Linked DNA regions of Acuticoccus sediminis. The protein of the gene in region 1 interacts with the protein of each later gene in a pairwise test. Links are inferred from orthologs where the notes say so. Each region holds a gene or a part of one and is shown in the gene's direction. Other genes may lie near its edges. The genes, in order: parE and dhaK.

What was found.
Region 2: the proteins of parE (region 1) and dhaK interact in binary tests that used the Escherichia coli proteins (3 or more experiments, as listed by UniProt). The link is inferred for Acuticoccus sediminis from one-to-one orthologs.

What each region holds. Positions count from the first base shown.
Region 1 is NZ_QHHQ01000003.1:264,185-279,353, forward strand. Bases 8,605-11,554 are described here. They hold parE (DNA topoisomerase IV subunit B), read left to right. Parts: upstream 8,605-9,033; coding sequence 9,034-11,076; downstream 11,077-11,554. Other genes in these bases: DLJ53_RS15515 (sterol desaturase family protein), read left to right, coding at 8,605-8,845; DLJ53_RS15525 (HupE/UreJ family protein), read right to left, coding at 11,186-11,554. In the rest of the region: DLJ53_RS15455 (HesB/IscA family protein), read left to right, coding at 1-227; xth (exodeoxyribonuclease III), read left to right, coding at 236-1,021; DLJ53_RS15465 (hypothetical protein), read left to right, coding at 1,154-1,387; DLJ53_RS15470 (winged helix-turn-helix transcriptional regulator), read right to left, coding at 1,798-2,517; DLJ53_RS15475 (VOC family protein), read left to right, coding at 2,574-3,002; DLJ53_RS15480 (DUF1428 domain-containing protein), read left to right, coding at 3,014-3,367; DLJ53_RS15485 (Rdx family protein), read right to left, coding at 3,406-3,693; DLJ53_RS15490 (haloacid dehalogenase type II), read right to left, coding at 3,690-4,379; DLJ53_RS15495 (hypothetical protein), read right to left, coding at 4,416-4,661; ilvD (dihydroxy-acid dehydratase), read right to left, coding at 4,819-6,543; DLJ53_RS15505 (sterol desaturase family protein), read left to right, coding at 6,760-7,380; DLJ53_RS15510 (thioredoxin family protein), read right to left, coding at 7,402-7,938; more of DLJ53_RS15515, read left to right, coding at 8,162-8,604; more of DLJ53_RS15525, read right to left, coding at 11,555-11,794; DLJ53_RS15530 (sugar porter family MFS transporter), read right to left, coding at 12,029-13,393; DLJ53_RS15535 (sugar porter family MFS transporter), read right to left, coding at 13,386-14,732; DLJ53_RS15540 (GMC oxidoreductase), read right to left, coding at 14,729-15,169. UniProt on the Escherichia coli protein: Topoisomerase IV is essential for chromosome segregation; it is the principal protein responsible for decatenating newly replicated chromosomes. It relaxes supercoiled DNA.
Region 2 is NZ_QHHQ01000002.1:1,346,948-1,362,061, forward strand. Bases 7,254-10,148 are described here. They hold dhaK (dihydroxyacetone kinase subunit DhaK), read left to right. Parts: upstream 7,254-8,153; coding sequence 8,154-9,143; downstream 9,144-10,148. Other genes in these bases: DLJ53_RS13995 (putative PEP-binding protein), read left to right, coding at 7,254-7,647; DLJ53_RS14000 (hypothetical protein), read left to right, coding at 7,701-8,120; DLJ53_RS14010 (NAD(P)-dependent oxidoreductase), read right to left, coding at 9,196-10,053. Also shown: DLJ53_RS13950 (carbohydrate ABC transporter permease), read left to right, coding at 1-799; DLJ53_RS13955 (carbohydrate ABC transporter permease), read left to right, coding at 852-1,799; DLJ53_RS13960 (hypothetical protein), read left to right, coding at 1,865-2,062; DLJ53_RS13965 (GFA family protein), read left to right, coding at 2,100-2,525; DLJ53_RS13970 (ABC transporter ATP-binding protein), read left to right, coding at 2,527-3,633; DLJ53_RS13975 (ABC transporter ATP-binding protein), read left to right, coding at 3,630-4,670; dihydroxyacetone kinase subunit DhaL, read left to right, coding at 4,667-5,311; dihydroxyacetone kinase phosphoryl donor subunit DhaM, read left to right, coding at 5,308-5,697; DLJ53_RS13990 (HPr family phosphocarrier protein), read left to right, coding at 5,694-5,999; more of DLJ53_RS13995, read left to right, coding at 5,992-7,253; DLJ53_RS14015 (flavin reductase family protein), read right to left, coding at 10,412-11,257; DLJ53_RS14020 (LLM class flavin-dependent oxidoreductase), read right to left, coding at 11,266-12,348; DLJ53_RS14025 (LysR family transcriptional regulator), read left to right, coding at 12,471-13,388; DLJ53_RS14030 (SMP-30/gluconolactonase/LRE family protein), read right to left, coding at 13,373-14,254; DLJ53_RS14035 (TetR/AcrR family transcriptional regulator), read left to right, coding at 14,463-15,017; DLJ53_RS14040 (tripartite tricarboxylate transporter permease), read right to left, coding at 15,044-15,114. UniProt on the Escherichia coli protein: Dihydroxyacetone binding subunit of the dihydroxyacetone kinase, which is responsible for the phosphoenolpyruvate (PEP)-dependent phosphorylation of dihydroxyacetone via a phosphoryl group transfer from DhaL-ATP.

The sequences.
Region 1 (15,169 bases):
GCTGCTCCGGCTTCCAGTACCGCTACGACCTGGTCGACGGGCCGGACGGCCAAGACCTCGTCCTCGAGGGCGAGGACGCGACGGTCGTGGTGGACCCGGTGTCCCTGCCCTTCCTCGCCGGCGCCCAGCTCGACTTCGTGGACGACCTGATGGGCCAGTCCTTCCAGATCAAGAACCCGAACGCCCAGTCGTCCTGCGGCTGCGGCACCTCGTTCTCGCTCTTCTAAGGCTACAGATGCTCACCGTCGCGACCTGGAACATCAACGGCGTCAAGGCGCGGATCGACAGCCTCACCAAGTGGCTGGAGGAATCCGCTCCCGACGTCGTCTGCCTGCAGGAGATCAAGAGCCAGGACGAGACGTTCCCGACCGAGGCGGTCGAGCGACTCGGCTACAACGTCGCGACGCACGGGCAGAAGGGGTTCAACGGCGTGGCGCTCCTCTCCAAGCGCCCGCTGGAGGACATCACCTGCCGCCTCCCGGGCGACGAGGAGGACGAGCACGCCCGCTGGATCGAGGCGACCGTCTCGACCGACACCGGCGCCGTGCGTGTCGTGAGCCTGTATCTGCCCAACGGCAACCCGGTGGACAGCCCGAAGTTCGGCTACAAGCTCGCCTGGATGGACCGGATGCTCGCCCACGCCGGGGAGCTCCTCGCCACCGACGAGCCCATCGTGCTCGCGGGCGACTACAACGTCATTCCCGAGCCGATGGACGCCCGCCACCCGGATCGCTGGGTCGACGACGCCCTCTTCCAGCCGGAGAGCCGGTCCCGCCACCGCGCGCTGGTGAACCTCGGCTATCTCGACGCGCAGCGCGCCGTCGACCGGTCGGAAGGGATCTACACGTTCTGGGACTATCAGGCCGGCGCCTGGCAGAAGAACAACGGCATCCGCATCGACCACATCATGCTCTCGCCCTTCGCCGCGGATCGTCTGGAGAGCGTGACGGTCGAGAAGCATACCCGCGGCTGGACCAAGCCGTCGGACCACGTCCCCGTCATGGTCACGCTCGACGTCTGACCGCTCCGGTCGCTCGACCCGCAATATGATGCTTGGCCACGGGCGGGTGCCTTAGGTATGATGCAACTCCTGGTAACGACCGCACGGTGTCGGCGCCCGGCCGGCAGTGCGTCCGGATGAAAAGGGGTTGTGATGAACGGACCCGAATCCCTGGTCCTCGACCTTCTCGAATGGACCGTTAAGGCCCCCCGCACCTACCGCGAGACGATGGACGTGTGGCGCACGTCCTGCCCGCGCCTTCCGGTGTGGGAGGATGCGGTGGACCGCGGCCTCATACAGTGCGTCCGCGCCAACGGAACCACGATGGTGACGGTGACGGACGAGGGGCTCGCCCTCCTCGCCACCCGCAGTCCCGCGGAGGCCTGAGCAGGGAAGCGATCCGAGGAGCGCCAGCAGCGCGCTCCCCGCGGCGCCGCTGCTGGCGCCGGACGGACGGCCCGGAACCTCGTGCCCGCCGGATATTCGTGGGTGATGACTTCGGGCAGAAACGAAAAAGGGCCGCTTTCGCGACCCGTCGAAACCGCATGTGAGGCGCCTCGGCGTCTCGCATGTCTCTGGTTCAGCATTTGCTGATAAGGGGGTCGCCTGCGCGACCCCCCGTGAGCTTCAGCGGACGAATACGTCCGGCAAGGCCCGACCGGTCAGCGGATGGAAAGAGGCTGCTCCGTCGTCCGCTGATTCGATCCAGACGTCGCCGCCCGCTTCAGAATCCCACTCGACATTGGATCACCTCCTTTCGATGCGTTGGACACGGCATGATGTTGTCATGATTCGCCTTATTCGCAACCCCCGTCCGACGCAGTCTCCAGCCCCAATGTAGGCGGAAGCACGAACAGGGTGCGGAACGTTGCCAATGCATCACGATCGCCGTCGACGCGGACACCCTCCGGCTCCAGCGCCTCCAGCGGCACCCCGCCGTAGACCCATGCCGCGATCAGGGGGGCCGACGGGGCAGCGATGGAGGCGTCCACGGGTGCCCGCCCGCCCCGCTCCACGGTGAGCGTGCCGCCCGCGACCCGGATGCGGAACTCTTCCGCGCCGATCGCAATCGAAACCGCCAGCGTCACGCCCTCCGCGCTCTCCGCCGAAAACATCGTTTCGAACGAAAGCATCATCGAGGCGGCGCTCAGGTGCTGCGTTCGATCGTGCATCGGCGAGCGTGCGCCCCAGCGTCCGAGCACCATGAAGATCGGCCGCGCCTCCTCGCCCCACGGCGTCAGCCGGTAGGCGCGGCCGGCCGGCGGCGGCAGCGTGACCCGCTCCACGATCCCGAGCGCCTCCAGCTTCGTCAGACGTTGCGTCAGGACGTTGGCGCTGATGCCCTGCAGGCTCGCCTTGAGATCGGTGAACCGCTTCGGCCCGAACATCATCTCCCGCATGACCAGGAGAGCCCATCGCTCGCCCACCAGGTCGAGCGCGTGCGCCGCGCCGCAGGAGTCGTTGTAGCTCCAGCCGATGGCGTCAGAATCAGGATTAGTTATTTTTTCTGACTTCATAGTTGTAATAGATAACTCATCGTGCGATATCCGACAAACCCAAAGGGAGGAACCCCATGACACAAATGATCTTCGTCAACCTGCCCGTGACGGATCTCGATCGGGCGGTTGCGTTCTACGAGGCGGTCGGCGCCAAGCGGAACGAGTTCTGCGAAGACGGTACCTCGGCCGGCATGACATTCTCCGATGCGATCCACGTCATGCTGCTGACCCACAAGAAATTTTCCGAGTTCACCACGCGCTCCATCGCCGGCCGCGACAGCGTGCAGACCCTGCTCTGCCTGTCGCAGGAGAGCCGCGAGGCGGTGGACAAGGCGGTCGAGAACGCGGTTTCGGCCGGCGGCGTCGCCGACCCGGGACCGACGCAGGAACACGGCTTCATGTACGGCCGGTCCTTCGAGGATCCGGACGGGCACATCTGGGAAGTGATGTGGATGGACTACGCCGCGTTCAAGGACATGCAGTCCCAATCCGTCAGCGCCTGAGGAGAGATGCGATGAGCTACCTGGATGGCATGGTTGCCGCGGTTCCGGCCGCGAACCGCGAGAAGTACATCAAGCACGCCGCCGACGCCGCCGTCGTCTTCAAGGACCACGGGGCCATCAAGATCATGGAGTGCTGGGGTGACGACGTGCCCGACGGCAAGGTCACCTCGCTGCCGATGGCGGTGAAGAAGGCCGACGACGAGGTGGTGGTCTTCGCCTTCATCATGTGGCCCGACAAGCCGACGCGCGACGCCGGCTGGAAGGCCATCATGGAGGACCCGCGCATGCAGCCCGGCGCCAGCCCGATGCCCTTCGACGGCCAGCGCATGATCTTCGGAGGCTTCCAGCCGGTCCTGGAAGCCTGAGACGCGCGGCGGGGAGGATCGCCCTCCCCGTCCCGACCTCAGCGGTCGAGGTGGCCGAGGTCCCGGTCCGCAAACGCGTGGTCGCGGACCCGCTGCTTCAGCGCCTTCACATCGGGAAAGCCGCCATCGCGCTTGCGCTCCCAGATGGTCTCGCCGTCGACGGTGATCTCGAACACGCCGCCGGTGCCCGGCACCAGGGTGACCGAGCCGAGGTCGGTGCCGAAGGTCGACAGAAGCTCCTGCGCCATCCAGCCCGACCGCAGCAGCCAGTTGCACTGGGTGCAATAGGTGATGGTGATTGCCGGGCCCTTCGCGCCGTCGCTCATGCGCCGAGCTTGTCCGCGAGATCGTCGAGATCGCGCGCCACCACGTCCCAGTCCGCCTCGGCCTCGAGGTCGATCGTCTGGCCCGCGCCGTGCTCGGTCGGGCGAGGGATGAAGGCGGTGGCGAGGCCGCAGGCACGGGCCGCGGCGAGATCGCCGTTGTGGGCGGCGACCATCATCACCTCGCCCGGCGGCAGCATCAGGATCTCCGCCGCGCGGGTGTAGCTCTCCGGCCGCGGCTTGTAGTGGCCCGTGGTCTCCGCGCCCAGGATCGCGTCCCAGCGCCAGCCGTTGTGCCGCGCCATGTCGAGCATCAGCCGGACATTGCCGTTGGAGTGCGGGCAGAGGATGAAGGTGCGCCCGAGGCGCGCGAGCCCCCCGGCAACGTCCGGCCACCCGTCGAGCTGGTGCCACAGGAGGTTGACCGTCTCGCGGTCGCCCTCGGGGATCGTCGAGCCCGTGTCGTCGATGACGGCGTCGAGGTTCTCGCGGTGCAGGGTGTCGAGCGGCACGAACGGCCGGCGGCCGGAGCGCACCTCCTCCATCGAGGGCTGGTAGCGCGCGCGCCACAGGTCGGCGAAGGCCGAACGCGCGTCAGCGTCCGGCACCCACGGCGCGAGGCCGCGGGCGATGGAACCCCGCCAGTCGACCAGCGTGCCGAAAACATCGAAAATCAGCGCCTTCGGCACGGTGGCTCAAATCTCCAGGTCGAGAGGCTGGCGCGATCAGGAGACCGGAGAGGCCATCCTGTGCGAGCAGCCCGAGTAGCCGCCATCGTCGGAGATGGAGCGGATCATGTTGTAGCGCGGGGTCGGCGGGGTGGCGGTGGCGTCGGCCGCAGCCGGGGTCATCGCCGAGCTTTCCTGCGGGGCGGGGGTGGCGGCGGGCTGCGCCGCCTGGTCGCCCGTGGACTGGGCGGCGGCCGGCAAAGCGAAAAGTCCGAAGGCCGCAGCGAGAAGGATCGGTCGCATGGTGGGCTCCTTTGTCGGATAAGAAGATCCTATAGGACCTTCCCGCCGCTTCAAGAGCCCCGGGCGTTACCGGCCGCCGACGGCCCCGCACCGGGGCAGGCCCGGCCCGCCGGAGGGCGGGGCGCCGCGACGGAACGACGCGGCGCCCGACCGGGTCTTAGATGTCCGCGTACGCCTTCACCTCGACCTTGCCGCCGGGGTGCGTGACGGCACCCTTCTCGGCGGGGCCGACCTGCTGGGCGTACTTCCAGATCGCGCCGGACTGGAACGCCGTGTCGCGCGGCTTCCAGTCGGCGCGGCGCTTCTCGAGTTCCTCGTCCGACAGGTCGACGCTGATCGTGCCGACGTTGGCGTCGATGGTGATCATGTCGCCGTCCTTCAGCAGGCCGATCGGGCCGGCCACCGCCGCCTCGGGCCCGACGTGGCCGACGCAGAAGCCGCGCGTCGCGCCGGAGAAGCGGCCGTCGGTGATGAGGGCCACCTTGTCGCCCATGCCCTGGCCGTAGAGCGCGGCCGTGGTCGACAGCATCTCGCGCATGCCGGGGCCACCGCGCGGACCCTCGTAGCGGATCACGAGGACCTCGCCTTCCTTGTACTCGCGCTTGTTGACGGCGGCGAAGCACTCTTCCTCACGGTCGAAGCAGCGGGCCGGGCCGGTGAACACGAGGTTCTTCATGCCGGCGACCTTCACGATCGCCCCCTCGGGCGCGAGGTTGCCCTTCAGGCCGACGACGCCGCCGGTCGGCGAGAGCGGCTTGGACGTCGGGTAGACGACGTCCTGTTCCGCGTTCCAGCGCACCTTCTCCATGTTCTCGGCGATGGTCCGGCCGGTGACCGTCATCTGGTCGCCGTGCAGGTAGCCGCCGTCGAGCAGCGCCTTCATGACGAGAGGGATGCCGCCGGCCTCGAAGAGGTCCTTCGCGACGTACTTCCCGCCCGGCTTCAGGTCGGCGATGTACGGGGTGCGCTTGAACACCTCGGCGACGTCGTGGAGGTCGAATTCGATCCCCGCCTCGTGGGCGATCGCCGGCAGGTGCAGGCCCGCGTTGGTCGAACCGCCCGTCGCCGCGACGACCGTCGCCGCGTTCTCGAGCGCCTTGCGGGTGACGATGTCGCGCGGGCGGATATTCGTCTTCACGAGCTCCATCACCGCCTCGCCGGCCGTGAAGCAGAACTTGTCGCGGATCTCGTACGGGGCGGGAGCGCCGGCCGAATACGGCAGGGCGAGGCCGATCGCCTCCGACACGGTCGCCATGGTGTTGGCGGTGAACTGCGCGCCGCAGGCGCCGGCGGACGGGCAGGCCACCTGCTCCAGCTCGTCGAGGTCATCGTCCGACATGTCGCCGACGGAGTGCTTGCCGACCGCCTCGAAGAGGTCCTGCACGGTCACCTGCTGGCCACGGAAGGAGCCCGGCAGGATCGAGCCGCCGTAGAGGAAGATCGCCGGAACGTTGAGGCGCACCATCGCCATCATCATCCCCGGCAGGGACTTGTCGCAGCCGGCGAGGCCGACCAGCGCGTCATAGCAGTGGCCGCGCATGGTCAGCTCGACCGAGTCGGCGATCAGGTCGCGGGACGCCAGCGAGGCGTTCATGCCCTGATGGCCCATCGCGATGCCGTCGGTGACGGTGATGGTGCAGAATTCGCGCGGGGTTCCGTGGGCCGCGGCGACGCCCTTCTTCACCGACTGCGCCTGGCGCATCAGCGCGATGTTGCAGGGGGCAGCCTCGTTCCAGCAGGTCGCGACGCCGACCAGCGGTTGATGGATCTCCTCTTTCGTGAGGCCCATCGCGTAGAGGTACGAGCGGTGCGGGGCACGCGCGGGACCTTCGGTCACATACCGCGAAGGCAACCGGTCCTTGATGAGGGTGCGCGCGTCCATTTTGCGTTCTCCGCTGTTCGTTGGTGGCCGGCTCGATCCGGCAGCGTGTGATTTGCGGTCATCCGCTTGCACGCCAAGCGTGATCTGGCAAGGTGTACATCGGTCACAACGGATGGACTTTGATCGAGGGCGACCTTAATCTTTGCCGCTCCGTCGGGACCGAAATCTCCGCAAACGTACCGCACTGCCGTGAGTACCGCACGAGGTCGCATTCACATGGCGCTCGCTGAAAGCCCCCGCACCATGTCCTTGCGCGACGCGCTGGACAACCGCCTCATCCGCAAGATCGCCAAGGTCTGGACACCGCTGCTTTCGCTGATCCTGGTGATCGCCATCGTCAGTTCCGACTCGCTGTGGACCGTGGCGCTGAGCGCGCTGATCGGCTTCGTCTACTATTCGTTCCTGGAGTACGCGATCCACCGCTGGCACCTGCACAGCGGCCCCTACCGGATGCTCGTGCGGCGCATGACGTTCGACCTCAGCCGCATGCACCTCGACCACCACAAGGAGCCGGCGCACCCCAAGGGCGCGGTGAACCAGCAGAAGCCGGCCTTCGTGGTGACGGTCGTCTCGTCGCTGATCGCCTTCGTGCTGCCGATCCCCTACGAACAGTCGTTCGCCTTCATCTTCGGCGCGGCGACCTGCTACGTCGCCAACGATCTCATGCACTTCGCGGTCCATCACCTGCCGATGAACGGGCCGGTCCTCGGCTGGTGGAAGCGCCACCACATGCTGCACCACTACCGCGACGACGACGCCAACTTCGCCACCATCATGCCGCTGTGGGACAAGTTCCTCGGCTCGCAGTACAAGGGCCCGACCCGCCCCGCCCGCTGAGGCAGGCGACGCCCGGACCGCTCATTTCCACTTGATGGAGCAGCCCGCCGGCGGCTTCTGGCCCGACGGCCCCTCCCCGCTCGCCGCGATCTGGCGCATCGCGAGGAGGAGCTCGCGCGGGGCGTCCGGCGGCGGCGCGCTCGTCTGCCCCGCGTCCATTCGGCCGCGATACTTGATCACCCCGTCCGCATCGAGGCCGAAGAAGTCCGGCGTCACCGCCGCCTGGTAGGCGCGTGCCACCGACTGGTCCTCGTCGTGGAGGTAGGGGAAGGTGAAGCCGTGCGTTTCGGCGAAGACCTTCATGCGCTCGAACGAATCGGCCGGGTACCGCTGTGCGTCGTTGGCGCAGATGGCGACGAAGCCGACACCGTCGCCCGCCAGCGCCTTGGCGTCCTCCACCATGCGCCGCACCGATGAGACCACGTAGGGGCAATGGTTGCAGATGAAGGCGACCACGGTCCCCTTCTCGCCCCGCACGCTCTCCAGCGAGACCGTCGAGCCGTCGGTCGCGGGGAGCGTGAAGTCGGGGGCGATGCGGTTGAGGCGTTCGTCCGGCATAAGCGATCCTTTGTGCGCGCCGTTGGACATTCCCATCGTCCGGACTGCCTATCGCAGCAGAAGTCGGTACAGCCCCGCAAGTGCCCACACGGTGCCTCCGCCATCCCGGCACCACCGCCGCGCGAGCGATTTATGCAATTTGAATTGCATTTAACGCCTGGGTTCTCCGATACTGTCCGGGTCACCACAGGTTATTTGTTGCGCGGGTCGATAAGGACGGCTCATGACCGACGCTCGGGTGCTCGTCGACGATGAGGGAACGCCGCGCCAGACGGCCTCCCGCAGCCGCACCGTCCTCGACCTCGTCACCTACAGGACGACCCGCAAGCTTTTCAGGATGTGGGTGCCGTTCTGGCTTCTCGTCGGCGGGATCGCCGTATGGCTGGCGCGGGGGCCGCTCGAGCTGGTGCTCGGCGCGGTGTACGGGATCGCCGTCTACAGCCTGGTCGAGTACCTGATGCACCGCTTCCTCTACCACTGGGAGCCGGAGAACAGGTTCGTCCGCTTCATCACCGCGGACGTCGGCCGGCACCACATGCGCCACCATCGTGAGCCGTCCGACTACAAGGCCGCGATCAACGCGGTCCAGACGCCGGTCGTCATCCTCTGCGCCGTCCTGGCGCTCGCGGTCCTCGTCATGCCGCAGCCGCTGAAGGCGGCGTGGCTGATTTCGGTCGTGTCGGGGTCGATGAACTACGTGGCGCAGGAGCTCGTCCACTTCGGCACGCACCACATGAGGATGACGAGCGGACTCCTCAACGTCGTCAAGCGGCACCACATGCTGCATCACTACCGCAACGAGAACGCCAACTTCGGCCTGTTCTGGACGTTCTGGGACCGCCTCCTCGGCACGTCCTACGAGCAGGTCGCGCGGCGCGAGACGCGTCGCCGCGCGGACAAGTCCTAGCACGGCGTTAACCTTTTTCGGGTCGACACGGTATCGAAGGTCGGCGTAGGCAGCCCGGGGATACCCTCCACGAGCCGTCCGCGGGGCTCCGCGGCGCGGAAAACCGGTGGTTTCTGGGGTGAACTGGCCAGCCGGCATCGCAACACGGAGCCGGCTGCGCTACCGTCTTGGGCGACAAGGGGGATTGGATGGATCAGGACCTTTTCGGCGGCGGCAGCTCGAAACCCGAGCGCAAGAGCGAGATGGCCCCGGCGACACCCAAGCCGAAGCCGGCCAAGGTCGCTCCGGTCCCGTCCGGCGAGGACGGGGGCTACTCGGCAGCCGACATCGAAGTCCTGGAAGGCCTGGAGCCGGTCCGGCGCCGGCCGGGCATGTACATCGGCGGCACCGACGAACGGGCGCTGCATCACCTCTTCGCCGAGGTTCTGGACAACTGCATGGACGAGGCCGTCGCCGGCCACGCCACCTGGATCGAGGTGCGCCTCTCCAAGGACATGCTGGCGGTGACCGACAACGGGCGCGGCATTCCGGTCGAGCCGCACCCGCGGTTCCCGGACAAGTCCGCCCTCGAGGTCATCATGACCACGCTGCACGCCGGCGGCAAGTTCGACTCCAAGGCCTACGAGGCGTCCGGCGGCCTCCACGGCGTCGGCGTCTCGGTGGTGAACGCGCTGTCGGACAGGCTCGTCGTCGAGGTCGCGCGCGGCAAGAAGCTCTACCGCCAGACCTTCTGCCGCGGCGTGCCGGAAGCGCCGCTCGTCGAGGTGGGCGCGGCGCCGAACCGGCGCGGTACCACCGTGGCCTTCCACCCGGACCCGCAGATCTTCAAGGATCTCAAGTTCTCGCCCAAGCGGCTCTTCGCGATGACGCGGGCGAAGGCCTACCTCTTCGCCAACGTCGAGCTGCGCTGGCACTGCGACCCGGAGCTCCTCGTCGGCACCGACGCGCCGCCCGCGGACGCGAAGTTCCACTTCCCCGGCGGCCTCGCCGACTACCTCGCCGACGAGCTGAAGGGCCGCCCGAAGGTCATCGACGAGCTGTTCTCCGGCAGCGCCGGCCAGGCCGGGCGCAAGGGCTCGGTGGAGTGGGCGATCGGCTTCGTGTCGGTGGACGAGTTCTCCCGTTCCTACTGCAACACGATCCCGACGCCCGAGGGCGGTACCCACGAGAACGGCCTGCGGTCCGCGATCCTGAAGGGCCTCAAGGCGCACGGCGAGCGGGTCGGCAACAAGAAGATACCCGGCGTCACCGGCGACGACGTGATGGCCTCCATCGCGGCGATGCTGTCCGTCTTCGTGCGTGAGCCGGAATTCGTCGGCCAGACGAAGGACAAGCTCTCCACCACCGAGGCGACGCGTCAGGTCGAGAACGCGGTGCGCGAGGCGTTCGAGGAGTGGCTCGCCAAGGATCCGCAGCGCGCCGGCTTCGTGATGGACGCGGTGATCGAGAAGGCGGACGATCGCATGCGCCGCCGCGCCGAGAAGGACGTCGCCCGTCGCTCGGCCACCCGGCGCACGCGCCTTCCCGGCAAGCTCGCCGACTGCACGCAGCAGAAGGCCCACGGGACGGAGATCTTCATCGTCGAGGGCGACTCGGCCGGCGGCTCGGCCAAGCAGGCGCGCCAGCGGGCCACCCAGGCGGTGCTCCCTCTGCGCGGCAAGATCCTCAACGTCGCCAACGCCGGGCGCGAGAAGGTGATGGCGAACCAGCAGCTCGCCGACCTCGTCCTCGCCCTCGGCTGCGGCACCGGCAAGGACTTCGACGTCTCCAAGCTGCGCTACGAGCGCGTCATCGTCATGACTGACGCGGACGTCGACGGCGCGCACATCGCCTCGCTCCTCATCACCTTCTTCTACCGTGAGATGCGCGGGCTCATCGACGCCGGCCACCTCTTCCTGGCGGTCCCGCCGCTCTACAAGCTGACGCAGGGCGCCAAGACGCTCTACGCCCGCGACGACGCCCACCGGGTGGAGCTCCTCGCGACCGAGTTCAAGGCCGACAAGAAGATGGAGATCGGCCGCTTCAAGGGCCTCGGCGAGATGATGCCGGCGCAGCTCAAGGAGACGACGATGGATCCCTCGTCGCGCACCATGCTGCGGGTGATGATCGTCTCCGAGGGCGAGGAGACGAAGGCGACTGTGGACCGGCTGATGGGCAACAAGCCCGAGGCGCGCTTCGCCTTCATCCAGGAGAACGCCGAGTTCGCCTCGGCCGAGGCGCTCGACATCTGATACCGCCCCGGCGCGGATGGCGCCGGGTCCCGGGTCACACCCGCGCCGTCCGGCTATCTTCGCCGGCGGATGGCGCCGGGACCAGCGGTCCCGGCGGTTGCGGCCCGGGTCAGGCCGTCCCCGTGAGGAAGGCGATGCCCGCCACGGCGATCATGCCGCCGGCGGCCCGCACCACAACCTTCCCGGCATTCCACCGCCAGGCGAGCCCCAGCACGATGCCGGCGAGGTGCAGGAGGCCGGTGCCGACCACGAACCCGATGCCGAAGGAGAGCGCATCAGCCGCGACCGGAAGCTCTGTCCCGTGGGCGTGACCGTGAAACACCGCGAAGACGCCGACGACGATCGCCGCGAGCCAGAGCGGAATGGGCCGCCCCGCCGCAACCATCAGCCCGAGCACCAGCGCGGATGCCGCGATGCCGACCTCCACCCCCGGGAGCGGCACCCCCGCCACGCCGAGCGCCCCGCCGCCCGCCATGACGAGCGGAAACTCGATCGGCAGCAGGTAGATCGCCGGTGCGCCGAGGACCGCGCCGAGCAGCCCCACCGCGACCATCGCCGCAACGTGGTCCCAGCCGAGGATGGGGTGCATGAAGCCGGAGACCAGTCCGCCGCCGACCCCCTGCGCGTCGTGGGCCGCCGCCGGGGCAGCCGCCGCCGCGCACAGCGCGAGGGTGAGGATCAACGTTGTGCCGAGGGCACGGCGAGAGCGCGTGATCATCAGCAACTCCAGTCGTTCGAGTGATATCCGCGCGACTGTACCGGCCGGCCCGCACGGCAGGAAGACCCGGCGCCCGCGATCACCGGTTCAGCCGCCCCGCGCGCCGAAGCGCCGCGTCCGGTCCCGCAAGAGGCCGCAGCGGCGCCCCGCTGGGAACGGTCCGGACGCCGGAACGGCCGCCGCCGCGCTGATCGCGGGATGGTGGTGCGCCGGCGGACTTCCCGCGGTGCTCCGCTACTCTCCGAGGTGGCGGAGGGGGGTGCCGGCGAGGACGCGGGCCTCGATGTCCTCGAGCGGAACGCCGCGCGTCTCCGGGACGGCGAACAGGCCGACCAGGAAGGAGAGGACGCAGACGGCGGCGAAGAAGCCGAAGACGGCGCCGGAGCCGAACGTCTCGACCGCCGACAGGAAGAAGAAGGCGACGGCGGCATTGAACAGCCAGCTCGTCGCCGACGCGGCGGCGATGCCGGGCTCGCGGATCCGCGACGGGAAGAGCTCCGACATCATCACGTACGGCAGCGGGCCGAGGCTCACCGCGAACGCGGCGATATAGAGCGCCAGGCCGAGGAAGCCGGCGAGGGCGTTGCCGGTCAGCAGTGCGAACACCACCGCCGAAAGTCCGACCACCATGACAGCGCTGCCCCCGAGCAGCAGCGGACGGCGCCCGCACCGGTCGACGGCGAGGATCGCACCCACCGTCGCGGCGACGTTGACCGCGCCGAGGACGAAGGTGGCCGTGAGAGCCGCCGTGCCGGCCTCGAAGCCGAGGCCCTCGAAGATCTTCGGGGCATAGTAGAGGATGCCGTCGATCCCGCTGAGGTTCTGAAGGATGAACATGCCGCCGGCCAGCGTCAGCACCATGGGGATGGACCCGGCCATCACGGCCGCGAGGCGGACCGCCCCGCCCTCCTCCGGCGCCGCATGCCGCGCGACATCCGCAACGCCGAGGAAGCGCGCGGCGGCCTCCGCCTCGGCCGTCCGCCCGTGGCGCGACAGCCAGAGCGGGCTCTCCGGCACGGCGAACGCGACGACGATACCCATGACGCCGATGATCACGCCGAGGCCGACGAGCTGGTTCCAGACCAGGGCCGCCGACAGGAAGAGCGGCGTCGCGTAGGCCGCGAGGATCCCGACCGTGACGGCGAGCTGGTACAGCGAGACGACAGCGCCGCGGAAACGCGCCGGTGTCGCCTCCGCCGCATACATCGGCGCCACCATCGACGAGAGGCCGACAGCGAGGCCGATCGCGATGCGCCCGGCGACGAGGACGGCGAGCGTCGGTCCCGCAAGGATCGCGGTATAGCCGGCAAGCGCCAGCACGCCGGCAATGGCGAGCGCCGGCTTGCGGCCGAGCCGGGCCGACAGCGGGCTCGCCAGGATCGCCCCGAAGAAGCACGAGATCACCAGCGAGGTGACGACGGCCTCGGTCGCGCCGGTGTCGAGCCCGTAGACGGCGGCGACGTCGTCGAGCACCCCGGCGATCACCGCCGTGGAGAAGCCGAACATCAACCCGAAGACCGTCGTGACCGCGCCGGTCAGCAGGACCGGAGCCGCAATGGCGCCGCTCCGCCGTCCGCCATGCGCGGCCGGATCAGCCAACGGGCGCTTCCAGGGTGCGCTCGATCTCCTCGAGGGAGACGCCCTTCGTCTCCGGTGCCATCAGGTAGGCGAACACCACGCCGAAGGCGCAGAACGCGGCGAAGATGCCGAATGTGACCGCCGCCCCCGCCCCGGCGAGCACCACGGGGAAGAGAAAGACCACGAGGAAGTTCATCGCCCAGTTCGCGCAGGCCGCGAGCGCCATGCCGCGCGTCTTCAGCCGGATCGGGAAAAGCTCCGACATGTAGAGCCACGGAAGCGGCCCGAGCGAGACGGCGAAGAAGGCGATGTAGGCGACGAGGCCGGCGAGCGCGATGATCGAGTCGTTCTCCGGCGTCGCGAAGGTATAGGCGATGAACGCCAGCGAGGCCGCGGCGCCGACGAAGCCGCCGATCAGCAGCGGCCGGCGTCCCATCCGGTCCACCACCATCATCGCGACGATCGTCATCGCGACGTTGAGGGTGCCGATGCCCACGGTCGCGAAGAGCTGGGCATGCACGCCCGGCAGCCCCGCCTCGCTCATGATCTTCGGCGCGTAGTAGATGACGGCGTTGATGCCGGAGAGCTGCTGCAGGAAGAACAGCACCATCGCGAAGACGACGACCGGTAGGACCCGCGGCGCCAGGAAGGCGCCCCACCGTGCGGCGTCCGGCGTGTGGGCGATGTTGGCGCGGATCTCCTTCACCAGGTGCTCGATATCGACCGGCGAGCGGGTCGGCTCGAGCTTGGCGATCGTCGCGCGGGCCTCGTCGTCCCGCCCCCGAAGGACCAGCCAGCGCGGGCTTTCGGGGCTGCGCAGGATGCCGACCAACGCCACCGCCGCCGGGACCATCCCGAGCGCGAGCATCACTCTCCACTGCTCGAACGGCGCGAGGCCGAGGCTGACCAGGTAGGAGATCAGGATGCCGACCGTGATCATGAGCTGGAAGGCGCTGACGACGGCGCCGCGAACCGCCGGCGGCGCCAGCTCGGCCAGGAACATCGGCGCCGCCATGGACGAGGCGCCGATCGCGATGCCCAGCAGGAGGCGCGACAGGGTCAGCATCTCCATTCCGTCCGCCGCGCCGGACAGGATCGAGCCCGCCACGAACACCAGCGCGCACAGCATCAGGACGCGCCGCCGTCCGAGCCGGTCGGAGTAGACGGCAGCCAGCACCACGCCGAGCACGGCGCCCAGCGGTACCGCCGCCGTCATCAGCCCCTCGGACGCGGGCGTGACGGTGAAGGTGGTGGAGATGAACGGCAGCGCCCCGGCGATGATCCCCTCGTCGAAGCCGAACAGGAAGCCGAAGAGCGCCGCCAGCGCGATCAGGCGCAACAGGGCCGAACCGAGCGTCATGACGCCTTCAGCCGCTCGACGACCTCGCCCGCCTGCCGCAGTGCCCAGGCGACGATGGTGAGGTAGGAGTTGGCCGAACCCTGCGAGGGCCAGGCCGCCGCGTCCGCGACCGAGAGGTTCGGCAGCGCGTGGAAGCAGCCGTAGGTGTCCACCACGCCGTCCTTCGCGGTCGCGCCCATGCGCAGGCCGCCGATCTCGTGCAGCGCCGAGCCCGCGGGGTTGATCTGCGAGCGGACGCACTCCGCGCCCATGGCCTCGGCGAGATCGGGCAGGAAGGCCTCCATCGCCTTCAGGACCTTGCGGTCGTTCCGGGTCCTGTCGGCGACGACGCAGTACTGGCCGAGATCGCCCGGCGCGTCCGACCTGCAGCGCGTCTGCATCACGACGTTGTTCTCGCTCGGTTCCCCGACCCCGAAGCAGTAGACGAGGAGGTAGAG
Region 2 (15,114 bases), on another replicon or contig:
CCCGCTGATCTGGACCGTCTACCTGTCGTTCACGAACTTCCGCGCCAACCAGCCGGGCCGGGAGGTGAACTGGCTCGGCACGAAGAACTACGCACGCCTCCTGGGGTCGGAGGACGTCTGGTCCTACCTCCAGGCGACGGCGCACTTCGTGGTCTGGACGATGCTGATCCAGGTGGCGATCGGCCTCGGCCTCGCCCTCCTCGTCAACAAGAACTTCAAGGGCGCGCCGGTCTGGACGACGATCATCCTCATTCCGATGATGCTCTCGCCGGCCGTCGTCGGCACCTTCTGGACCTATCTCTACCAGCCGCAGACAGGCATCTTCAGCTACATCGTCGACTTCTTCACCGGCCTCGGCCCGATCGACATGATCGGTTCGGTAAAGCTCGCGCCGTGGGCGATCGTCATCGTCGATACGTGGATGTGGACGCCCTACATCATGCTGCTCTGCCTCGCCGGGCTGCGCTCCATCCCCGATTACCTCTACGAGGCGGCGGAGGTGGACCGCGCCGGTCCGTTCCAGACCTTCTGGTACATCACCCTGCCCCGCATCCTGCCCTTCCTCATGCTGGCGGTGCTGTTCCGCGGCATCGAGAACTTCAAGATGTTCGACATGGTGGTGGAGCTGACGTCCGGCGGGCCGGGGTCCACCACGGAGCTCGCGTCCATCAACCTGAAGCGCGAGGCGTTCGAGAAGTGGCGAACCGGCTACGCGTCCGCGTTCGCGGTGATCCTCTTCGTCACGGTCTTCGGTCTCGGCAACATCTACGTCAAGGCGCTCAACCGGGTGAAGCAATGAGCCCGGCAGCCGGACGGACGGGCGCCGCAGAGCGCCCCGCGCGGAGGAACCCATGAGCATCGCTGCCGTCTCCGTCGTCGACGCGACGCCGCGGGGCAAGATCATCGCCGCGGTCCTCGTGATCGGCTACGCGCTCATCACGATGATCCCGCTGATCTGGATCGTCGCGACGAGCTTCAAGTCGCCGCCGGACTCGATCTCCTACCCGCCGAAGGTGATCTTCCAGCCGACGCTGGAAGGCTACGTGAACCTCTTCACCACCCGCTCGCGCCAGACGCCGGAGTACATCGAGAGCCTGGGGCCGCCGAAGACCTGGTACGACGCGCTGGTGCGCGAGCGGAACATGATCATCACCGGCCCCTCCCGCTTCGCGGGCCGGTACATGAACTCGGTGATCATCGGTTTCGGGTCGACCTTCCTGGCGGTCTTCCTCGGCACCCTTGCGGCATACGCGTTCTCCCGCTTCAGGGTGCCGCTGAAGGACGACCTCCTCTTCTTCATCCTGTCGACGCGGATGATGCCGCCGGTCGCCGTCGCGATCCCGATCTACCTCATGTACCGCGAGCTGGGGCTCAACGACACGCACCTCGGCATGATCCTGCTCTACACGGCGGTGAACCTGTCGCTCTCGGTCTGGCTGCTGAAGGGGTTCGTCGACGAGATCCCGCGCGAGTACGAGGAGGCGGCGGTGGTCGACGGGTACACGCGCTTCCAGGCGTTCGTGAAGGTGGTGCTGCCGCAGATGCGCGCCGGGATCGCCGCGACGGCGATCTTCTGCCTCATCTTCGCGTGGAACGAGTACGCGTTCGCGCTGCTGCTGACGTCCGGCACGGCTCAGACGGCGCCGCCCTTCATCCCGATCATCATCGGCGAAGGCGGGCTCGACTGGCCGGCTGTGGCGGCGGGGACGACGCTCTTCCTGGTGCCGGTGGTTGTGTTCACCGTACTCCTCAGGAAGCAGCTCCTGCGCGGCATCACCTTCGGAGCGGTCCGCCGATGAAGACGCCCGACCACACCGCGGCGACCCTTACCGACCCGCCGGGCGCCACGCCCGGCGAGCGGCCCATGGCGCACTACAAGGTGCCGCCGGAGGAGCGGCGGCTGTTCCGGCGCGGGCCGTGGGAGAACCTTGCCACCGTGCTCATCGCGGTCGGCGTCGTGATGCTGATGCAGCCGTTCTCGCTCTCGGTCTACGGCTGGTCCTTCGCGACGATCCTCGCCGGCACCGTCGGCTTCGTCATCGTCAGTCACTTCCCGGAATGAGCATGCGCACGCCCCTTCCCGCCTCGCGGTGCCGGCCATGACCGCCGCTTCCGCCCCCGCCACCCGAACGGCCCGCTGCGGCTGCGGCGCGCTCTCGGCGACGGCAAAGGGCGAGCCGGCGATCGTCGCGATGTGCAGCTGCACCGCGTGCCAGCGGCGCACGGGCGCGCCGTTCGGCACCCTCGCATGGTGGGACGCGGCGGACGTCGCCGTGACCGGCACGGCGCAGCGCTACGCCCGCGTCTCGGAGCGCGGACGGACGATCGCGTACGAGTTCTGCCCGACCTGCGGCTCGGCGCTCGTCTTCCGGGGGGAGCACCTTCCGGGCAAGGTGGGCATCGCCATCGGCGGGTTCGCCGACCCCGCCTTCCCGGCCCCGACGGTGGCGGTGTGGGACACGACGCGGCACCACTGGCTCGACGCCATCGCCGCGATCCCCCGCCTCGCCGAGCAGAGGAGCTGACATGGCCGAAATCGCCCTCCAGGACGTCCACAAGGCCTTCGGGGACTTCACCGCGGTCCGCTCGTCCTCCTTCACCATCCGGAACGGCGAGTTCTTCGTGATGCTCGGCCCGTCCGGCTGCGGCAAGACCACGACCTTGCGGATGATCGCCGGACTGGAGCTGCCGACCTCGGGGCGCATCCTCCTCGACGGCGAGGACGTGACCTTCAACCGTGCCTCGCAGCGGGACATCGCGTTCGTCTTCCAGCTCTTCGCGCTCTACCCGCACATGAACGTGCGGCAGAACATCTCCTTTCCGCTGCGCACCCAGCGCCTCCCCCGCCGCGAGGTGCGCGCGCGTACCGAAGAGGTGGCGAGGATGCTGCAGATCGACGGTATCCTCGAGCGCCGCGTCTCGGGCCTTGCCGCCGGCGACCGGCAGCGCGTCGCGCTCGGCCGGGCGATCGTGCGGCGCGCCAAGGCGTTCCTGATGGACGAGCCGCTCGGCGCGCTCGACGCGGAGTTCCGCGAGACCATGTGCGAGGAGCTTAGGCTGCTGCACGACCGGATCGGCGCCACCACCGTCTACGTCACCCACGACCAGATCGAGGCGATGGCGATGGCGGACCGGATCTGCGTCATGAACCGGGGCGAGGTGCTTCAGATCGGCCCGCCGATGGAGGTCTACGCCCGCCCCGCGACACGCTTCGTCGCCGGCTTCCTGGGGAGTCCGTCCATGAACTTCCTGCCCGCCGAGGGGCGGATCGCGGTGGGGGCGACGTCGATCCGCGTCGGCGGGGCGACGCTCGCCATGCCGGCCGTGCGCGAGGGGCTCGCCGGGCCGGAGGCGGTCATCGGCGCGCGGCCGGAGCATATCGCCATCACCGACGAGGGGCCGCTCCGGGGCCGCGTCTTCGCGGTCGAGTACATGGGCGCCCGCCAGCTCGTCACCGTCGACACCGAGGCCGGCAGGCTGCGCGTGCGCACGCCCAACACGGTGCGCGTGGCGGCCGGCGAGACGGTCGGCCTCGCGTTCGACGCCGAGCGGCTCATCGTCTTCGACCCGGTCAGCGACAGGGCCGTCGCCAGCGCGCTCTTCGATGCGCCCGCCGAGATGGAGGCCGCATGACCGCCGCCGCGCTCCACAACGCCACGAAGCGCTTCGGCGACACGGTCGCCGTGGCCGACGCGACGCTCGAGGTCGCGGACGGCGAGTTCGTGGTCCTGCTCGGCCCCACGGGCGCGGGCAAGACGACCACGCTGCGCCTCTTCGCAGGGCTAGAGACGCCCGAGGAGGGACGCGTCACCATCGCCGGCGAGGACGTCACGCGCCTCGGCCCGGCCGAGCGGGACGTCGCCTTCGTCTTCCAGCAGTACTCGCTCTACCCGCACCTCACCGTCTACGAGAACCTCGCCTTCCCGCTGAAGGCGCCGGGGCGGGCGTCGGGCGGGCGCAGGGTCAGCGCGGACGCCATCCGCAGGCGCGTCACCGAGATCGCGGAGCTGCTGCGGATCGAATCCAAGCTCGGGAACCGGGTGACGGCGCTGTCGGGCGGCGAGATGCAGCGCGTCTCCATCGGCCGGGCGCTGGTTCGCGAGCCGAACCTCTTCCTGATGGACGAGCCGCTGTCCTCGCTGGACGCCAAGCTGCGCGAGGACCTCAGGGTGGAGCTGAAGCGCATCCAGCGCGACCTCGGCGCGACCATCCTCTACGTGACCCACGACCAGCTCGAGGCGATGACCCTCGCCGACCGCATCGGCGTCCTCGCCTCGGGCCGGCTGGTGCAGGTGGACACGCCGCGCGCCGTCTACGAGACCCCCGCCGACGTCTACGCCGCGCAGCGCCTCGGCAGCCCGCAGATCAACCTCGTGCCGCCGGGGACGCTGGCGATCGGCGGAACGCCGGCGGGCGCGGCGACGGTCGGCGTCCGGCCGGAGGACGTCGTCCTGCACAAAGGTGCGGCAAACGGAACCGGCGTGACCGGCCAGATACTTACCATCGAACATTTTGGTGTAGAGACGATTGCGCTCGTCGAGATCGCGGGGCGGCACGTTCATGCGCTGGTCGGACCGCGTGCGGACTTTGCCCACGGCACGGCCGTGGTCGCCTCCGTCCGTCCCGGCGCGGCGCTGTACTTCGATAGCGCGGGAGTGAGGCTTTCATGAGTACCGAGACCGAGGCGCCGGCGGAGGCGGCCGGCGACACCGCCCTGATCGCCGCCCTCATCGCCGCCGCCCACGACACCATCACCACCCACCGCGACGAACTCTCCGAGCTCGACCGGGCGATCGGCGACGGCGACCACGGACACAACATGGCCCGCGGCTTCGACGCGGTCGCCGCGGCGGCGGACGAGATCACGGCCCTCCCTTTCGGCAAGGCCCTCGCCAAGGCCGGCACCACGCTGGTGATGAAGGTCGGCGGCGCGTCGGGGCCGCTCTACGGCTCGGCGCTGATGGCGGCCGGGAAGGTTCGCGACGAGGCCCCGACCACGCTCGCCGAGGTGGTGGAGCTCCTCGACGCGGCGGTCGACGCGGTGAAGAAGCGCGGCAAGTCCGACGTCGGCGCCAAGACCATGCTCGACGTTCTGGTCCCGGTCGCCGATGCGCTGCGCGCCGGGCCGGCCGAGCCGCTCGGCACCGCGCGCGAGAGCGCGGCGGCCGCCCTCGAGGCGACGCGGGACATGGTCGCCACGAAGGGCCGCGCGGCGTTCCTCGGCGAGCGCTCCGCCGGGCACCTCGACCCCGGCGCACGATCCTCGACGCTGTTGATCGACGCGGTTTCTGCGGTGCTGGAGAAGTCATGAGCGACAACGTTTCGATCGTGATCGTCTCGCACTCGGCGGACGTCGCGAAGGGCGCGGCGGACATGGTGCGCCAGATGGTCGGTGAGGAGGTCCGTGTCGCCTGCGCCGGGGGCACCGCCGACGGCGGCCTCGGCACCGACGTCGCCGCCATCATGGCCGCCATCGAGGAGGTCTGGACCGAGAAGGGCGTCGCCGTCCTCGTGGACCTCGGCGGCGCCGAGACCAACTCGGAGATGGCGATCGAGATGCTGGGCGAGGACAAAGGCGCGCACGTCGCGATCCTGAACGCGCCCGTCGTCGAGGGCGCGGTGATGGCCGCGACCGAGGCGTCGGGCGGCTCCTCGCTCGACGAAGTGCGGCAGACGGCAGAGGATTTTGGAGCATGACCGGTTCGGCAGCGGCGTCCGCGATGGGCGAATGGATCGAGGGCGCGGCGACGATCGTCGACCCGACGGGCCTGCACGCCCGCCCCGCCGTGAAGCTGACCAAGCTCGCCAAGACGTTCGGCGCCGTCGTGGAGGTGCGCGCCGACACCGACGCCACGTGGACCAACGCCAAGTCGCCCAACTCGGTGATGAAGATGAAGGCCGCGCACGGCAGCCCGCTCCACATCCGCGCCTCCGGCGAGGACGCGGACGCCGCGGTGGCGGCGCTGGTCGCGCTGGTGGAGCGCAACTTCGATGCCTAGCGAGACGGCGGAGGCCGTGCGCGAGGCGGTCCACCGCGGCACCGCCGTGTGTGGCGGCGTCGCGATCGGCCCCCTCCACGTCCTCAGGGGCGTGGCGGTCGCGCGGCGCGAGGCTGCCGCGACGCCGCAGGAGGAGGTGGGCGCCTTCCGCGCCGCCCTCGCCGCCGCCACCGCGGCGCTCGAGGCCGTGCTCGCAGCGGAGGACGAGCTCGCGGGCGACATCCTGGAGTTCCAGGCCGCCCTCCTCGACGACCCGGACCTCATCGAGCCGATCGCCGCGACCATCGCCCTTGGAACGCCCGCCCACGACGCGTGGGCGGCGGCGATGGACACCGAGATCGCCGCGTACCGCGAGGACGGCGACCCGGTGCTGAGCGCTCGCGCCGACGACCTCGCCGACCTCAGGACACGCGTACTGCTCGCCCTCTCCGGCGGCGAGGGCGGAGGTGGTACGACGCCGGCCGGCGCCATCATCCTCGCCGTGGAGATGACGCCGTCCTCCTTCCTGGCGCTGGACCACGCCCGCATCGCCGGTGTCGCCACGACCGGCGGGAGCCCGACGAGCCACGTCTCGATCCTGGCGAAGGCACGCGGGGTGAACCTCGTCGTCGGGCTCGACACGGTGCCGGACGAGACGCTGGAGGGCGCGACGGCGATCCTCGACGCGAGCGACGGCACCCTCGTCACCAACCCCGCGCCCGTCACCCTCGGCGAGGCGGAGGCGCGGCGCGCTGCCGGGGCCGCGGCGCGCAGCGCGGCGGACGCGCGGGCGGCCGACCCGGCCGTCACCGCCGACGGCGTGCCGGTCAAGGTGATGGTCAACATCGACGACCCGGCGCTCCTCGACCTGATCGGCCCCGCGATCTGCGACGGCGTCGGCCTCACCCGGACCGAGTTCCTGTTCGCGGACGGGGCGCCGGACGAGGACACCCAGTTCACCTTCTACGCCCGCCTCCTCGCGTGGGCGGACGGGCGGCCGGTGACGATCCGCACCCTCGACGCGGGCGGCGACAAGCCGATCCCCGGCGTGACGTTCGACGGCGAGGCGAACCCGTTCCTGGGTGTGCGCGGCGTGCGGCTGTCGCTCGGCCGGCCGGACCTCCTGCGCACCCAGCTCCGCGCGCTCGCCCGGGCGGCCGCGACGACCCCCGTCCCGCTGAAGGTGATGGTGCCGATGGTGACGGTGCCGGACGAGCTGGAACGGGTGCGGGCGCTGCTCGCCGAGGCAGTCGCCGCGCTCGAAGCTGCCGGCACGCCCTGCGCGACGCCGATCCTCGGAACGATGATCGAGGTGCCGGCGGCGGCGCTGACCGCGGGCACGTTCGATGCCGGCTTCTACTCGATCGGCTCCAACGACCTCATCCAGTACGCGACCGCGAGCGCGCGCGACAATCCCGCCGTCGCCTCGCTCGCCGACCCGCTGAACCCGGCCGTCCTGGAGCTCATAGCGCGGACCGTCGCGGCGGGCGCGGCGCGGGGCGTCGAGGTCTCGCTGTGCGGCGACATGGCGTCGTCGCCGGCGCTCGCCGGTGCGCTCCTCGCCACGGGCCTGCGCGTCTTCAGCGCGGCACCGGCGGAGGTGGGCGCGGTGAAGCAGGCGATCCGCGCCTCGGTCTCCAACGCGCCGGAGGACGGCGGCGATGCGTGACGCGACGCGGCGGCCTCCAGTGCGCACGAGGCAACCCGACCACGGGGCAGGCCGTGGATGACGAGGAGGCCGACGCGGACCCGGTCGCCCAGTACAAGCGCCTCCTGAAGGCGGCGCTGGAGCGACGGCCCTCGGGCACGCGCCAGAAGCTCGCCGAGGCGATCGGCACCCACAAGAGCTTCATCAGCCAGGTCACGAACCCGGCCTACCGCGTGCCGCTTCCCGCGCAGCACATCCCGACGCTCTTCCGCGTCTGCCACTTCGGGCCGGAGGAGAAGCGCGCCTTCCTCGAAGCCTACCGCATCGCCCACCCGGGTCAGGCGGGCGCCATCGAGGAGCTGGCGCGGATCGACGCGGACGTCCTTCGCATTCCGATGCCGTATTTTTCCGACCCCGCGACCCGCCGCGACGTCGAGGAGCTGATCCGCGACTTCGCCGAGCGGGTGATCGCGCTCGCGCAGAAACCGCAATAAGCCGCGGGGCGGACGACCCCCGAGGAGGACCCCATGAAGAAACTGATCAACAGCCCCGACACGCTGCTGGCCGAAAGCCTCGCCGGGTTCGGCGCGGTGCACGCGGACATCGTCAACGTGAACCTCGACCCGATGTTCGTCACCCGCAAGGACGCGCCGCGCGCCGGCAAGGTCGCGCTGATTTCGGGCGGCGGCACCGGGCACGAGCCGATGCACGCGGGGTTCGTCGGCATGGGGATGCTCGACGCGGCCTGCCCCGGCCAGGTCTTCACCTCGCCGACCCCGGACCAGATGATCGCGGCGATGGAGGCGGTCGATGGAGGCGCCGGCATCCTCCTGATCGTCAAGAACTACGCCGGTGACGTCATGAACTTCGAGATGGCGGCCGAAATGGCGTCCGGGCCGGTCGAGACGGTGCTGACCAATGACGACGAGGCGGTCGAGGAATCGACCCACAGCCAGGGCCGGCGGGGTGTCGCGGCGACGGTGATCGTGGAGAAGATCGTCGGCGCGGCCGCCGAGCGCGGCGGCGACCTCGCGTCGCTGAAGGCACTGGGCGACGCCGTCAACGCGGCGTCCGGCACGATGGGCGTCGCGCTGACGAGCTGCACCGTTCCGGCCGCCGGGCTGCCCACCTTCACGCTCGCAGAGGACGAGATGGAGATGGGCATCGGGATCCATGGCGAGCCCGGCCGGCGCCGCGTCGCGATGATGACGGCGAGCGCCATCGCCGAGGAGATCGTCGGCGCGATCGTCGACGACGTGAAGCTCGCCTCGGGGGAGGAGGTGCTGCTCCTCGTGAACGGCATGGGCGGCACGCCGCTCCTGGAGCTCTACGGCCTGTACGACGCCGCCGCCCGTGTCGCGAAGGGGCACGGCCTGACGATCACGCGCTCGCTGGTCGGCAACTACTGCACCTCGCTGGAGATGGCGGGCGCCTCGATCACGCTGACCCGCCTCGACGCCGAGCGCACGGCGCTGTGGGACGCGCCGGTCCGCACCGCGGCCTTTCACTGGGGCTGAGGCGCCGCCCCGCCCGGAGGCGGTCCCGCCGACCAGCTCGGGCAAACTGCTCCTATGGCCGCTTGCGCATGAGGCCGGAGACGTAGGTCTCCGGCGGCCAGTCCCTGGTCTCGGCGTCGAAGAACGCGGCGAGGCCGTCCTCGATCAGCCGGCTCGGGACGCCGGCGTCCGCGAACATCGCGCGGGCGTAGCGGACGTCCTTGGCGGCGTTCTCAAGGCTGAACTTGAGGCCGTCGTAGTGGCCGGCGACGACCGGGGGCATGATCGCCATGAACGTGCCGGAGCGGCTGCCGCTCGCGGAGATGACCTCCACCATGCGGGTCATGTCGACGCCGACGGAGTCGCACCGGCGCATCGCCTCGACGGTCAGCGCCGCCTGCCCCTGGGTGATGAAGTTGTTGATGAGCTTGGCCGCGTGGCCGGTTCCGGGCGGTCCCATTCGCACGATCGTCTTCGAGGTGAGCTGGAGGAACGGCTCGACGCGGGCGAAGTCCGTCTCCGAGGCGCCGACCATCGAGACGAGCGTGCCCGCCTCCGACTCGGCCGGCCCGCCGGTGACGGGCGCGTCGATGAGGGCGATGCGCGAGTGGGAGAGGTCGACGGCGATCTCGCGGGTGACGGACGGGAGCGAGGTGCTGGTGTCGACGATCATCGCGCCGGGCGTCAGCACGCCGCGGACCCGCTCGACGACATCGCGCACCACGTCGGCGTTCGGCAGGCACAGGAAGAGGACGTCGGCCTGCTCGGCGACGGCCTCGACCGAGGCGAGGACGGTGATGCCCGCGCCGAGAAGCCTGCCCTCGTGCGCCCGGTTGCGGTGCAGCGTGGTGATGACGGGATGCGCGCGGGCGAGGCTCATGGCCATCCCGGTGCCCATCAGCCCAGGGCCCAGAAATCCAATGCGCATCATGTCCATGTCGCCACCCCGTTCCGGCACTTAGCCTTCAGGTTTTCAATCGGCGACGGACCGGTCTTCCTTCGCCGCGACGGCCGAAACCGTCACGACACAGGGAAATGCGCCGAGCGAAACATAGCCCTGAGCGCAGATGCGCCCCCTCCCTCCCCACGGGTCAGGAACGGGAGCTTGCCCCCGGTTGTATTAATACCAACGCGGAGCTAATTGCAAATAACCTAAACTTCACACTTCCGTTTTCGTCCATGCACTCTAGTGCACGTCAGGTATATGACCATTGCGTCATCGAGGGCGTGTCGGGGGTCGCGGGCCCCCTCGTTCCGCCACGAGTGGGGCCGCCGGAGCGGGACGCGCGCTAGGCGCTGCTTGCCACGAGGACGCGGTCCGGCGGGGCCGAGGCGACCAGCGGCAGCAGCCGGCCCTGGAAGTTGACCAGCGGGTGGCCCGGCCGGTCGGTGGTCTCGGTGACCCGGCCGATGAAGATGCCGTGGCTTCCGACCGTGTGGTGGGAGACCAGCGCGCAGGCCATCGTGCAGAGCGCGTCCGCGAGGAGCGGAACGTCCCCGGCGCCGCTGCGCCACCGCGCGTCGTCGAACCGGTCGGCGCCGTGCAGGCCCGAAAGGCCGGCGAAGCGCAGGGCGAGCTCGTCGTCGCAGTCGCGCAGGAGATTCACCGAGAAGACGCCGTTCGCGAGGATCGCGTCATGGCAGCCGGACGCGCTGTTGACGCAGACGAGGAGCGACGGGGGATCGGCCGACACGGACGTGACGGCGGTCGCCGTCAGCCCGAGCCGCGTGCGCCCCGCCCCGGTGGCGACGACGGTGACGCCCCCGGCGAGGTTGCGCATCGCCGACTTGAACGCCCCCGCCTCCACCGGCACGGCGGGCGCCGGCTCTGCGGCGGCTTCGGCGCGCTCCTCGATGTGGGCCCGGACGCTGCCATCGGAATCGACCCAGCCGTGCTTGCGGGCAAAGCCGATCATCGCCGCGAAGCCCGCCTCCCAGTCCGCCTCGCCCGCGTGGGGCGAGAGGCGGCGCAGATCATCCGGGCGGACCCACGCATGCTCGCCCTCGATCCGCGCGACCGGACGTAGGGCCCGCTCGGCCCCGGCGCCCCTTCGGCGCACGCCGACGGAGAAGCGCTTGAAGTCGCGCGGGTCGTCGAGGCGGAGATGGCCGTCGTCGGTGACAATGATCTGCATCGGGCGCCTCAGGCCGTCTGGCGCAGCCGGACCGGCTCGGCGTCGCCGGTGCCGAGGGCGCTGCGGATGGCGGGAATGATGCGGGTCCCCCAGAGCTCGATCTGGCGCAGCATCGTCTTCTGGTCGAAGTCGCCGAGCTGGGTCTGCAGCGCGATCTGCGTCGGCTTCAGGATCTCGATCTCCTCGAGCATCCGGTCGATCACCTGGTTGACGCTGCCCACCGGCAGGTTGGCCCGGATCTCGTCGAGGGACATGTCCTTCTCGCCCGGCACTTCCTTGACCATGTAGCCGTCGTCGGTCTGGGCGCGGCGGTATTTCAGGCTCTCCGACACGCGGCGCTGGAAGCGGGCATTGTCGAGGTAGCTGTCGATCTCGGCCGCGTTGTCGCTGGCGTAGGCGCAGCGCAGGAATCCGAACGGCGTGTCGGCGAGGTCCTTGCCGTGGTCGGCCGCGACCGCCTCCAGCTTGCCCCGAAGCCCCTTCAGCGCCTCCTTGCCGTTGAGCAGCGCGGTGACGAACATGTTGTGCCCGTCACGCACCGCACGGCCGAGCGAGCGGGGGTTGCCGGAGACGATCCAGATCGGCGGCGTCGGCGTCTGCAGGGTGCGCACGCTGATCGACGTCGGCGGGATCTGGATGTGCTTGCCGTCGTAGGAGAAGATGCGCTCGGAGAGGCCGCGCTCGATGATGTCGAGGTACTCGCTGTAGATCTCGCCGGCGTCCTCGAGCCTGACGCCGAAGCGCTCGAACTCGAACTCCTGATAGCCCGAGCCGACACCGAGATCGAGTCGCCCGTTGGACACCGTGTCGGCGAAGCCGATCTCCGCCAGCAGCCGGTTGGGGTGGTAGAGCGGCAGGATGCACACCGCCGTGCCGAGCCGGATCGTCTTCGTCAGGCCGGCGCAGTGGGCGACCATCATCAGCGGCGAGGGCGAGAGGCTGTAGTTGTTGAAATGGTGCTCGGCGTACCAGGCGTTGTTGAATCCGGCCTGCTCCGCCGCGATCGTCTGCTCGACGGAGTTGCGGATGACCTGGTCCGGCGCCTGATGGTAGCCGCGCTGCTGCGCCAGGATGAAGACGCCAAAGTCCATGTGTTCCTCCCATCGAATTATTGGCTTCGAGTTGATCCGAAGCGTAATAACCGCAAGATGGCGAAACAATCCGTTGGCTTGGAAACGGTCTGTTGCGAAATCCGCAATAACGGGAGGCAAAGATGGACCGGCTGAAGGCGATGGCGCTGTTCGTGGACGTGGCCCGGGCGCGCAGCTTCACCGCCGCTGCGCGGGCGAAGAACCTGTCGCCCTCCTCCGTGTCACGCCAGATCACCGAGCTGGAGGCCGGGCTCGGCACGCAGCTCCTCTACCGCAGCACGCGCTTTGTCGACCTCACCGAGGCGGGCGCGCTCTATTTCGCGCGGGTCGCCCAGGTGCTGGAGGACATCGCCGACGCCGACGCTGCGGCGACCGCCCTCCAGGCGGCGCCGACGGGGACGCTGCACGTCCACTCCCGCTACCTCTTCGGTCTCGTGGTGCTGGCGCCGCTGCTGCCGCAGTTCCAGGCGCTCTACCCGGAGATCATGCTGGAGCTCAGCCTGTCGGAACGGTCCTCGCGGCTGCGCGACGACGCGTTCGACGTGGACCTGCGCTTTCGCACGCCGCCCGATCCCGGCCTGGTGCAGGACCTCGTACTCCCGAGCGAGCGCATCCTGGTCGCCTCGCCCGCCTACCTCGAGGCGGGGCCGTCGCCGGTGCGGCCGGCGGACCTGCACGCGCACCGCTGCCTCGGCTACCTGATGGGCCGGGAGCCGATCGTCTGGCGCTTCATGCACGGCGCCGCGTACGAGGAACTGACGATCGACACGGCGCTGAAGGTGGACAGCGGCGAGCTGCTGCGGCGCCTGGTGCTCGGCGGCCACGGCATCGCGCTGCTCGACGACTTCACGGTGCGCCGGGAGATGGACGAGGGGCGTCTCGTGCGGCTGCTGGCGGACCACCGGGTGACCAACACGACCTTCGAGGGCGGGGTCTTCGCCGCCTACCGCGAGACGACCTACACCCCGTTGAAGATCAAGGTCTTCGTGGACTTCCTGAAGGAACGGCTCGCCCCGTCCGCCGCTCAGGCGCCGGCGTAGCGGTCAGCCGGCAGCCCGCGCACGCCGAGGCCCGTGACGGCGAGCAGCGCCCCCGCCCACGGCTCCGACGCGCTGAGGCCGGTGCTTCTGGAAATCGAGGTCACGTAGAGGACGTCGAGGTCCGCGCCGCCGAAGGTGAGGCTCGTCGGGTGGGTGACGGGGAGGTCGATGAGACGGTCCAGCCGCCCGTCCGGCGCGAACCGGGCGATCTTGCCGACGCGCACCAGCGCGGTCCAGAGGAAGCCCGCCGCGTCGATGGTGGCGCCGTCGCCGCCTGAGGAGAGTGGCGACAGGTCGGCGAAGACCTGCCGGTTGGTGAGCGGCCCCTCCCCGGCGTAGTCGAACTGCCAGATCACGCGGCGGGGGCTGTCGGCGATGTAGAGGGTGCGTCCGTCGAGCGCGAAGGCCGGCCCGTTGGCGACGCCGAGGGGGTCGCCGATCCGTTCCACCGTGCCGTCGACGGCGAGGCGGTAGAGCCCGCCTTCGGGCGCCTCGCCGTCCGCGCGGTGGCTGTGCATGCTGCCGAAGACGAACGCGCCGGTGCGGTCCACCTTGCCGTCGTTGAGCCGCACGTCGGGGTGGCCGATGCCGATGTCGGCCACATGGCGCACCTCGCCGGTCACGGGGTCGAGGCGCGCGAGGCTGTCCTTCAGCGCGGCGACGAGCGTGCCGTCGCGCGCCAGCACCACGGAGCCGATCGGCGCCGGCAGCGCGAACGCCTCCAGTGCGCCCGACCGCGGGTCGAGCCGACGGACGGTTCCGGCGAGGGCGTCGACCCAGACGAGGGCCTGCGCCGCGTCGTCCCAGACCGGACTTTCACCGAGTCCGTCAACGGTGGTGCCAATGCGGTGGATTTCGCCGTTCATTCTGCTAGCCTCAGTTGAATGGATGTCCGCGCGGCCCACAATCGAATGTGGACCGAACGTGACTCGCAGCAGCGTCTCGGACCCTTTCGATCACCGGACGTCACCGTTCCAGCGCCGGCGTATGCGGCTCTTCACCCACTTGGATATGACAAAAGACGTGCTTGAAGATTCCGACACGCCCGAAACCTCGGCGCGCGTCAAACAGATCATGGCAACGGCCGTAGAGATCTTCGCCCAGAAAGGCTACAAGGGCACGTCGATGCGCGAGATCGCCGACGCGTGCCAGATCTCGAAGGCCCTGCTCTACCATCATTTCGAGAGCAAGGAGACGATGTACGAGCGGGTGACGAACGAGTTCGGCGCCCGTCTGCATGCATTCGTCGACGCCGAGGTGTCGTCGGTCACCGAACCTGTGGAGAAGCTGCGCGCCTTCATGATGGCGTCGGCGGAGTTCTTCGACCGCAACCGCGCGGGCTGGGTCGCCTCCGCCAGCACGTTCTGGAACGACCCCGACCGGCAGGCGCAGACCTCGCGGATCCTGCGGCGCGACACATTCGAACGAAAGCTGCGCGCGATCATCCAGGACGCCGTCGACGCCGGCCAGATCCGCGCCGACGTGGACGTCGCGACGGCCGGGCGTCTCGTCCTGTCGACGATCAACTGGCTGCACCGCTGGTACGACCCCCACAAGGGGCCGCCGGCCCGCGACATCGTCGCGAGCTACTTCGACATGATCTTCGAGGGGCTCAAGCAGCGGGACTGAGCGCCGGGGAACCCGGGCGCCCACCCTCAGGCGCTCGGGTCGCTCACCGCCTCGTAGGGCTCGGACCGCCGCCCGCGCAGGACGCGCTTGGCGATGG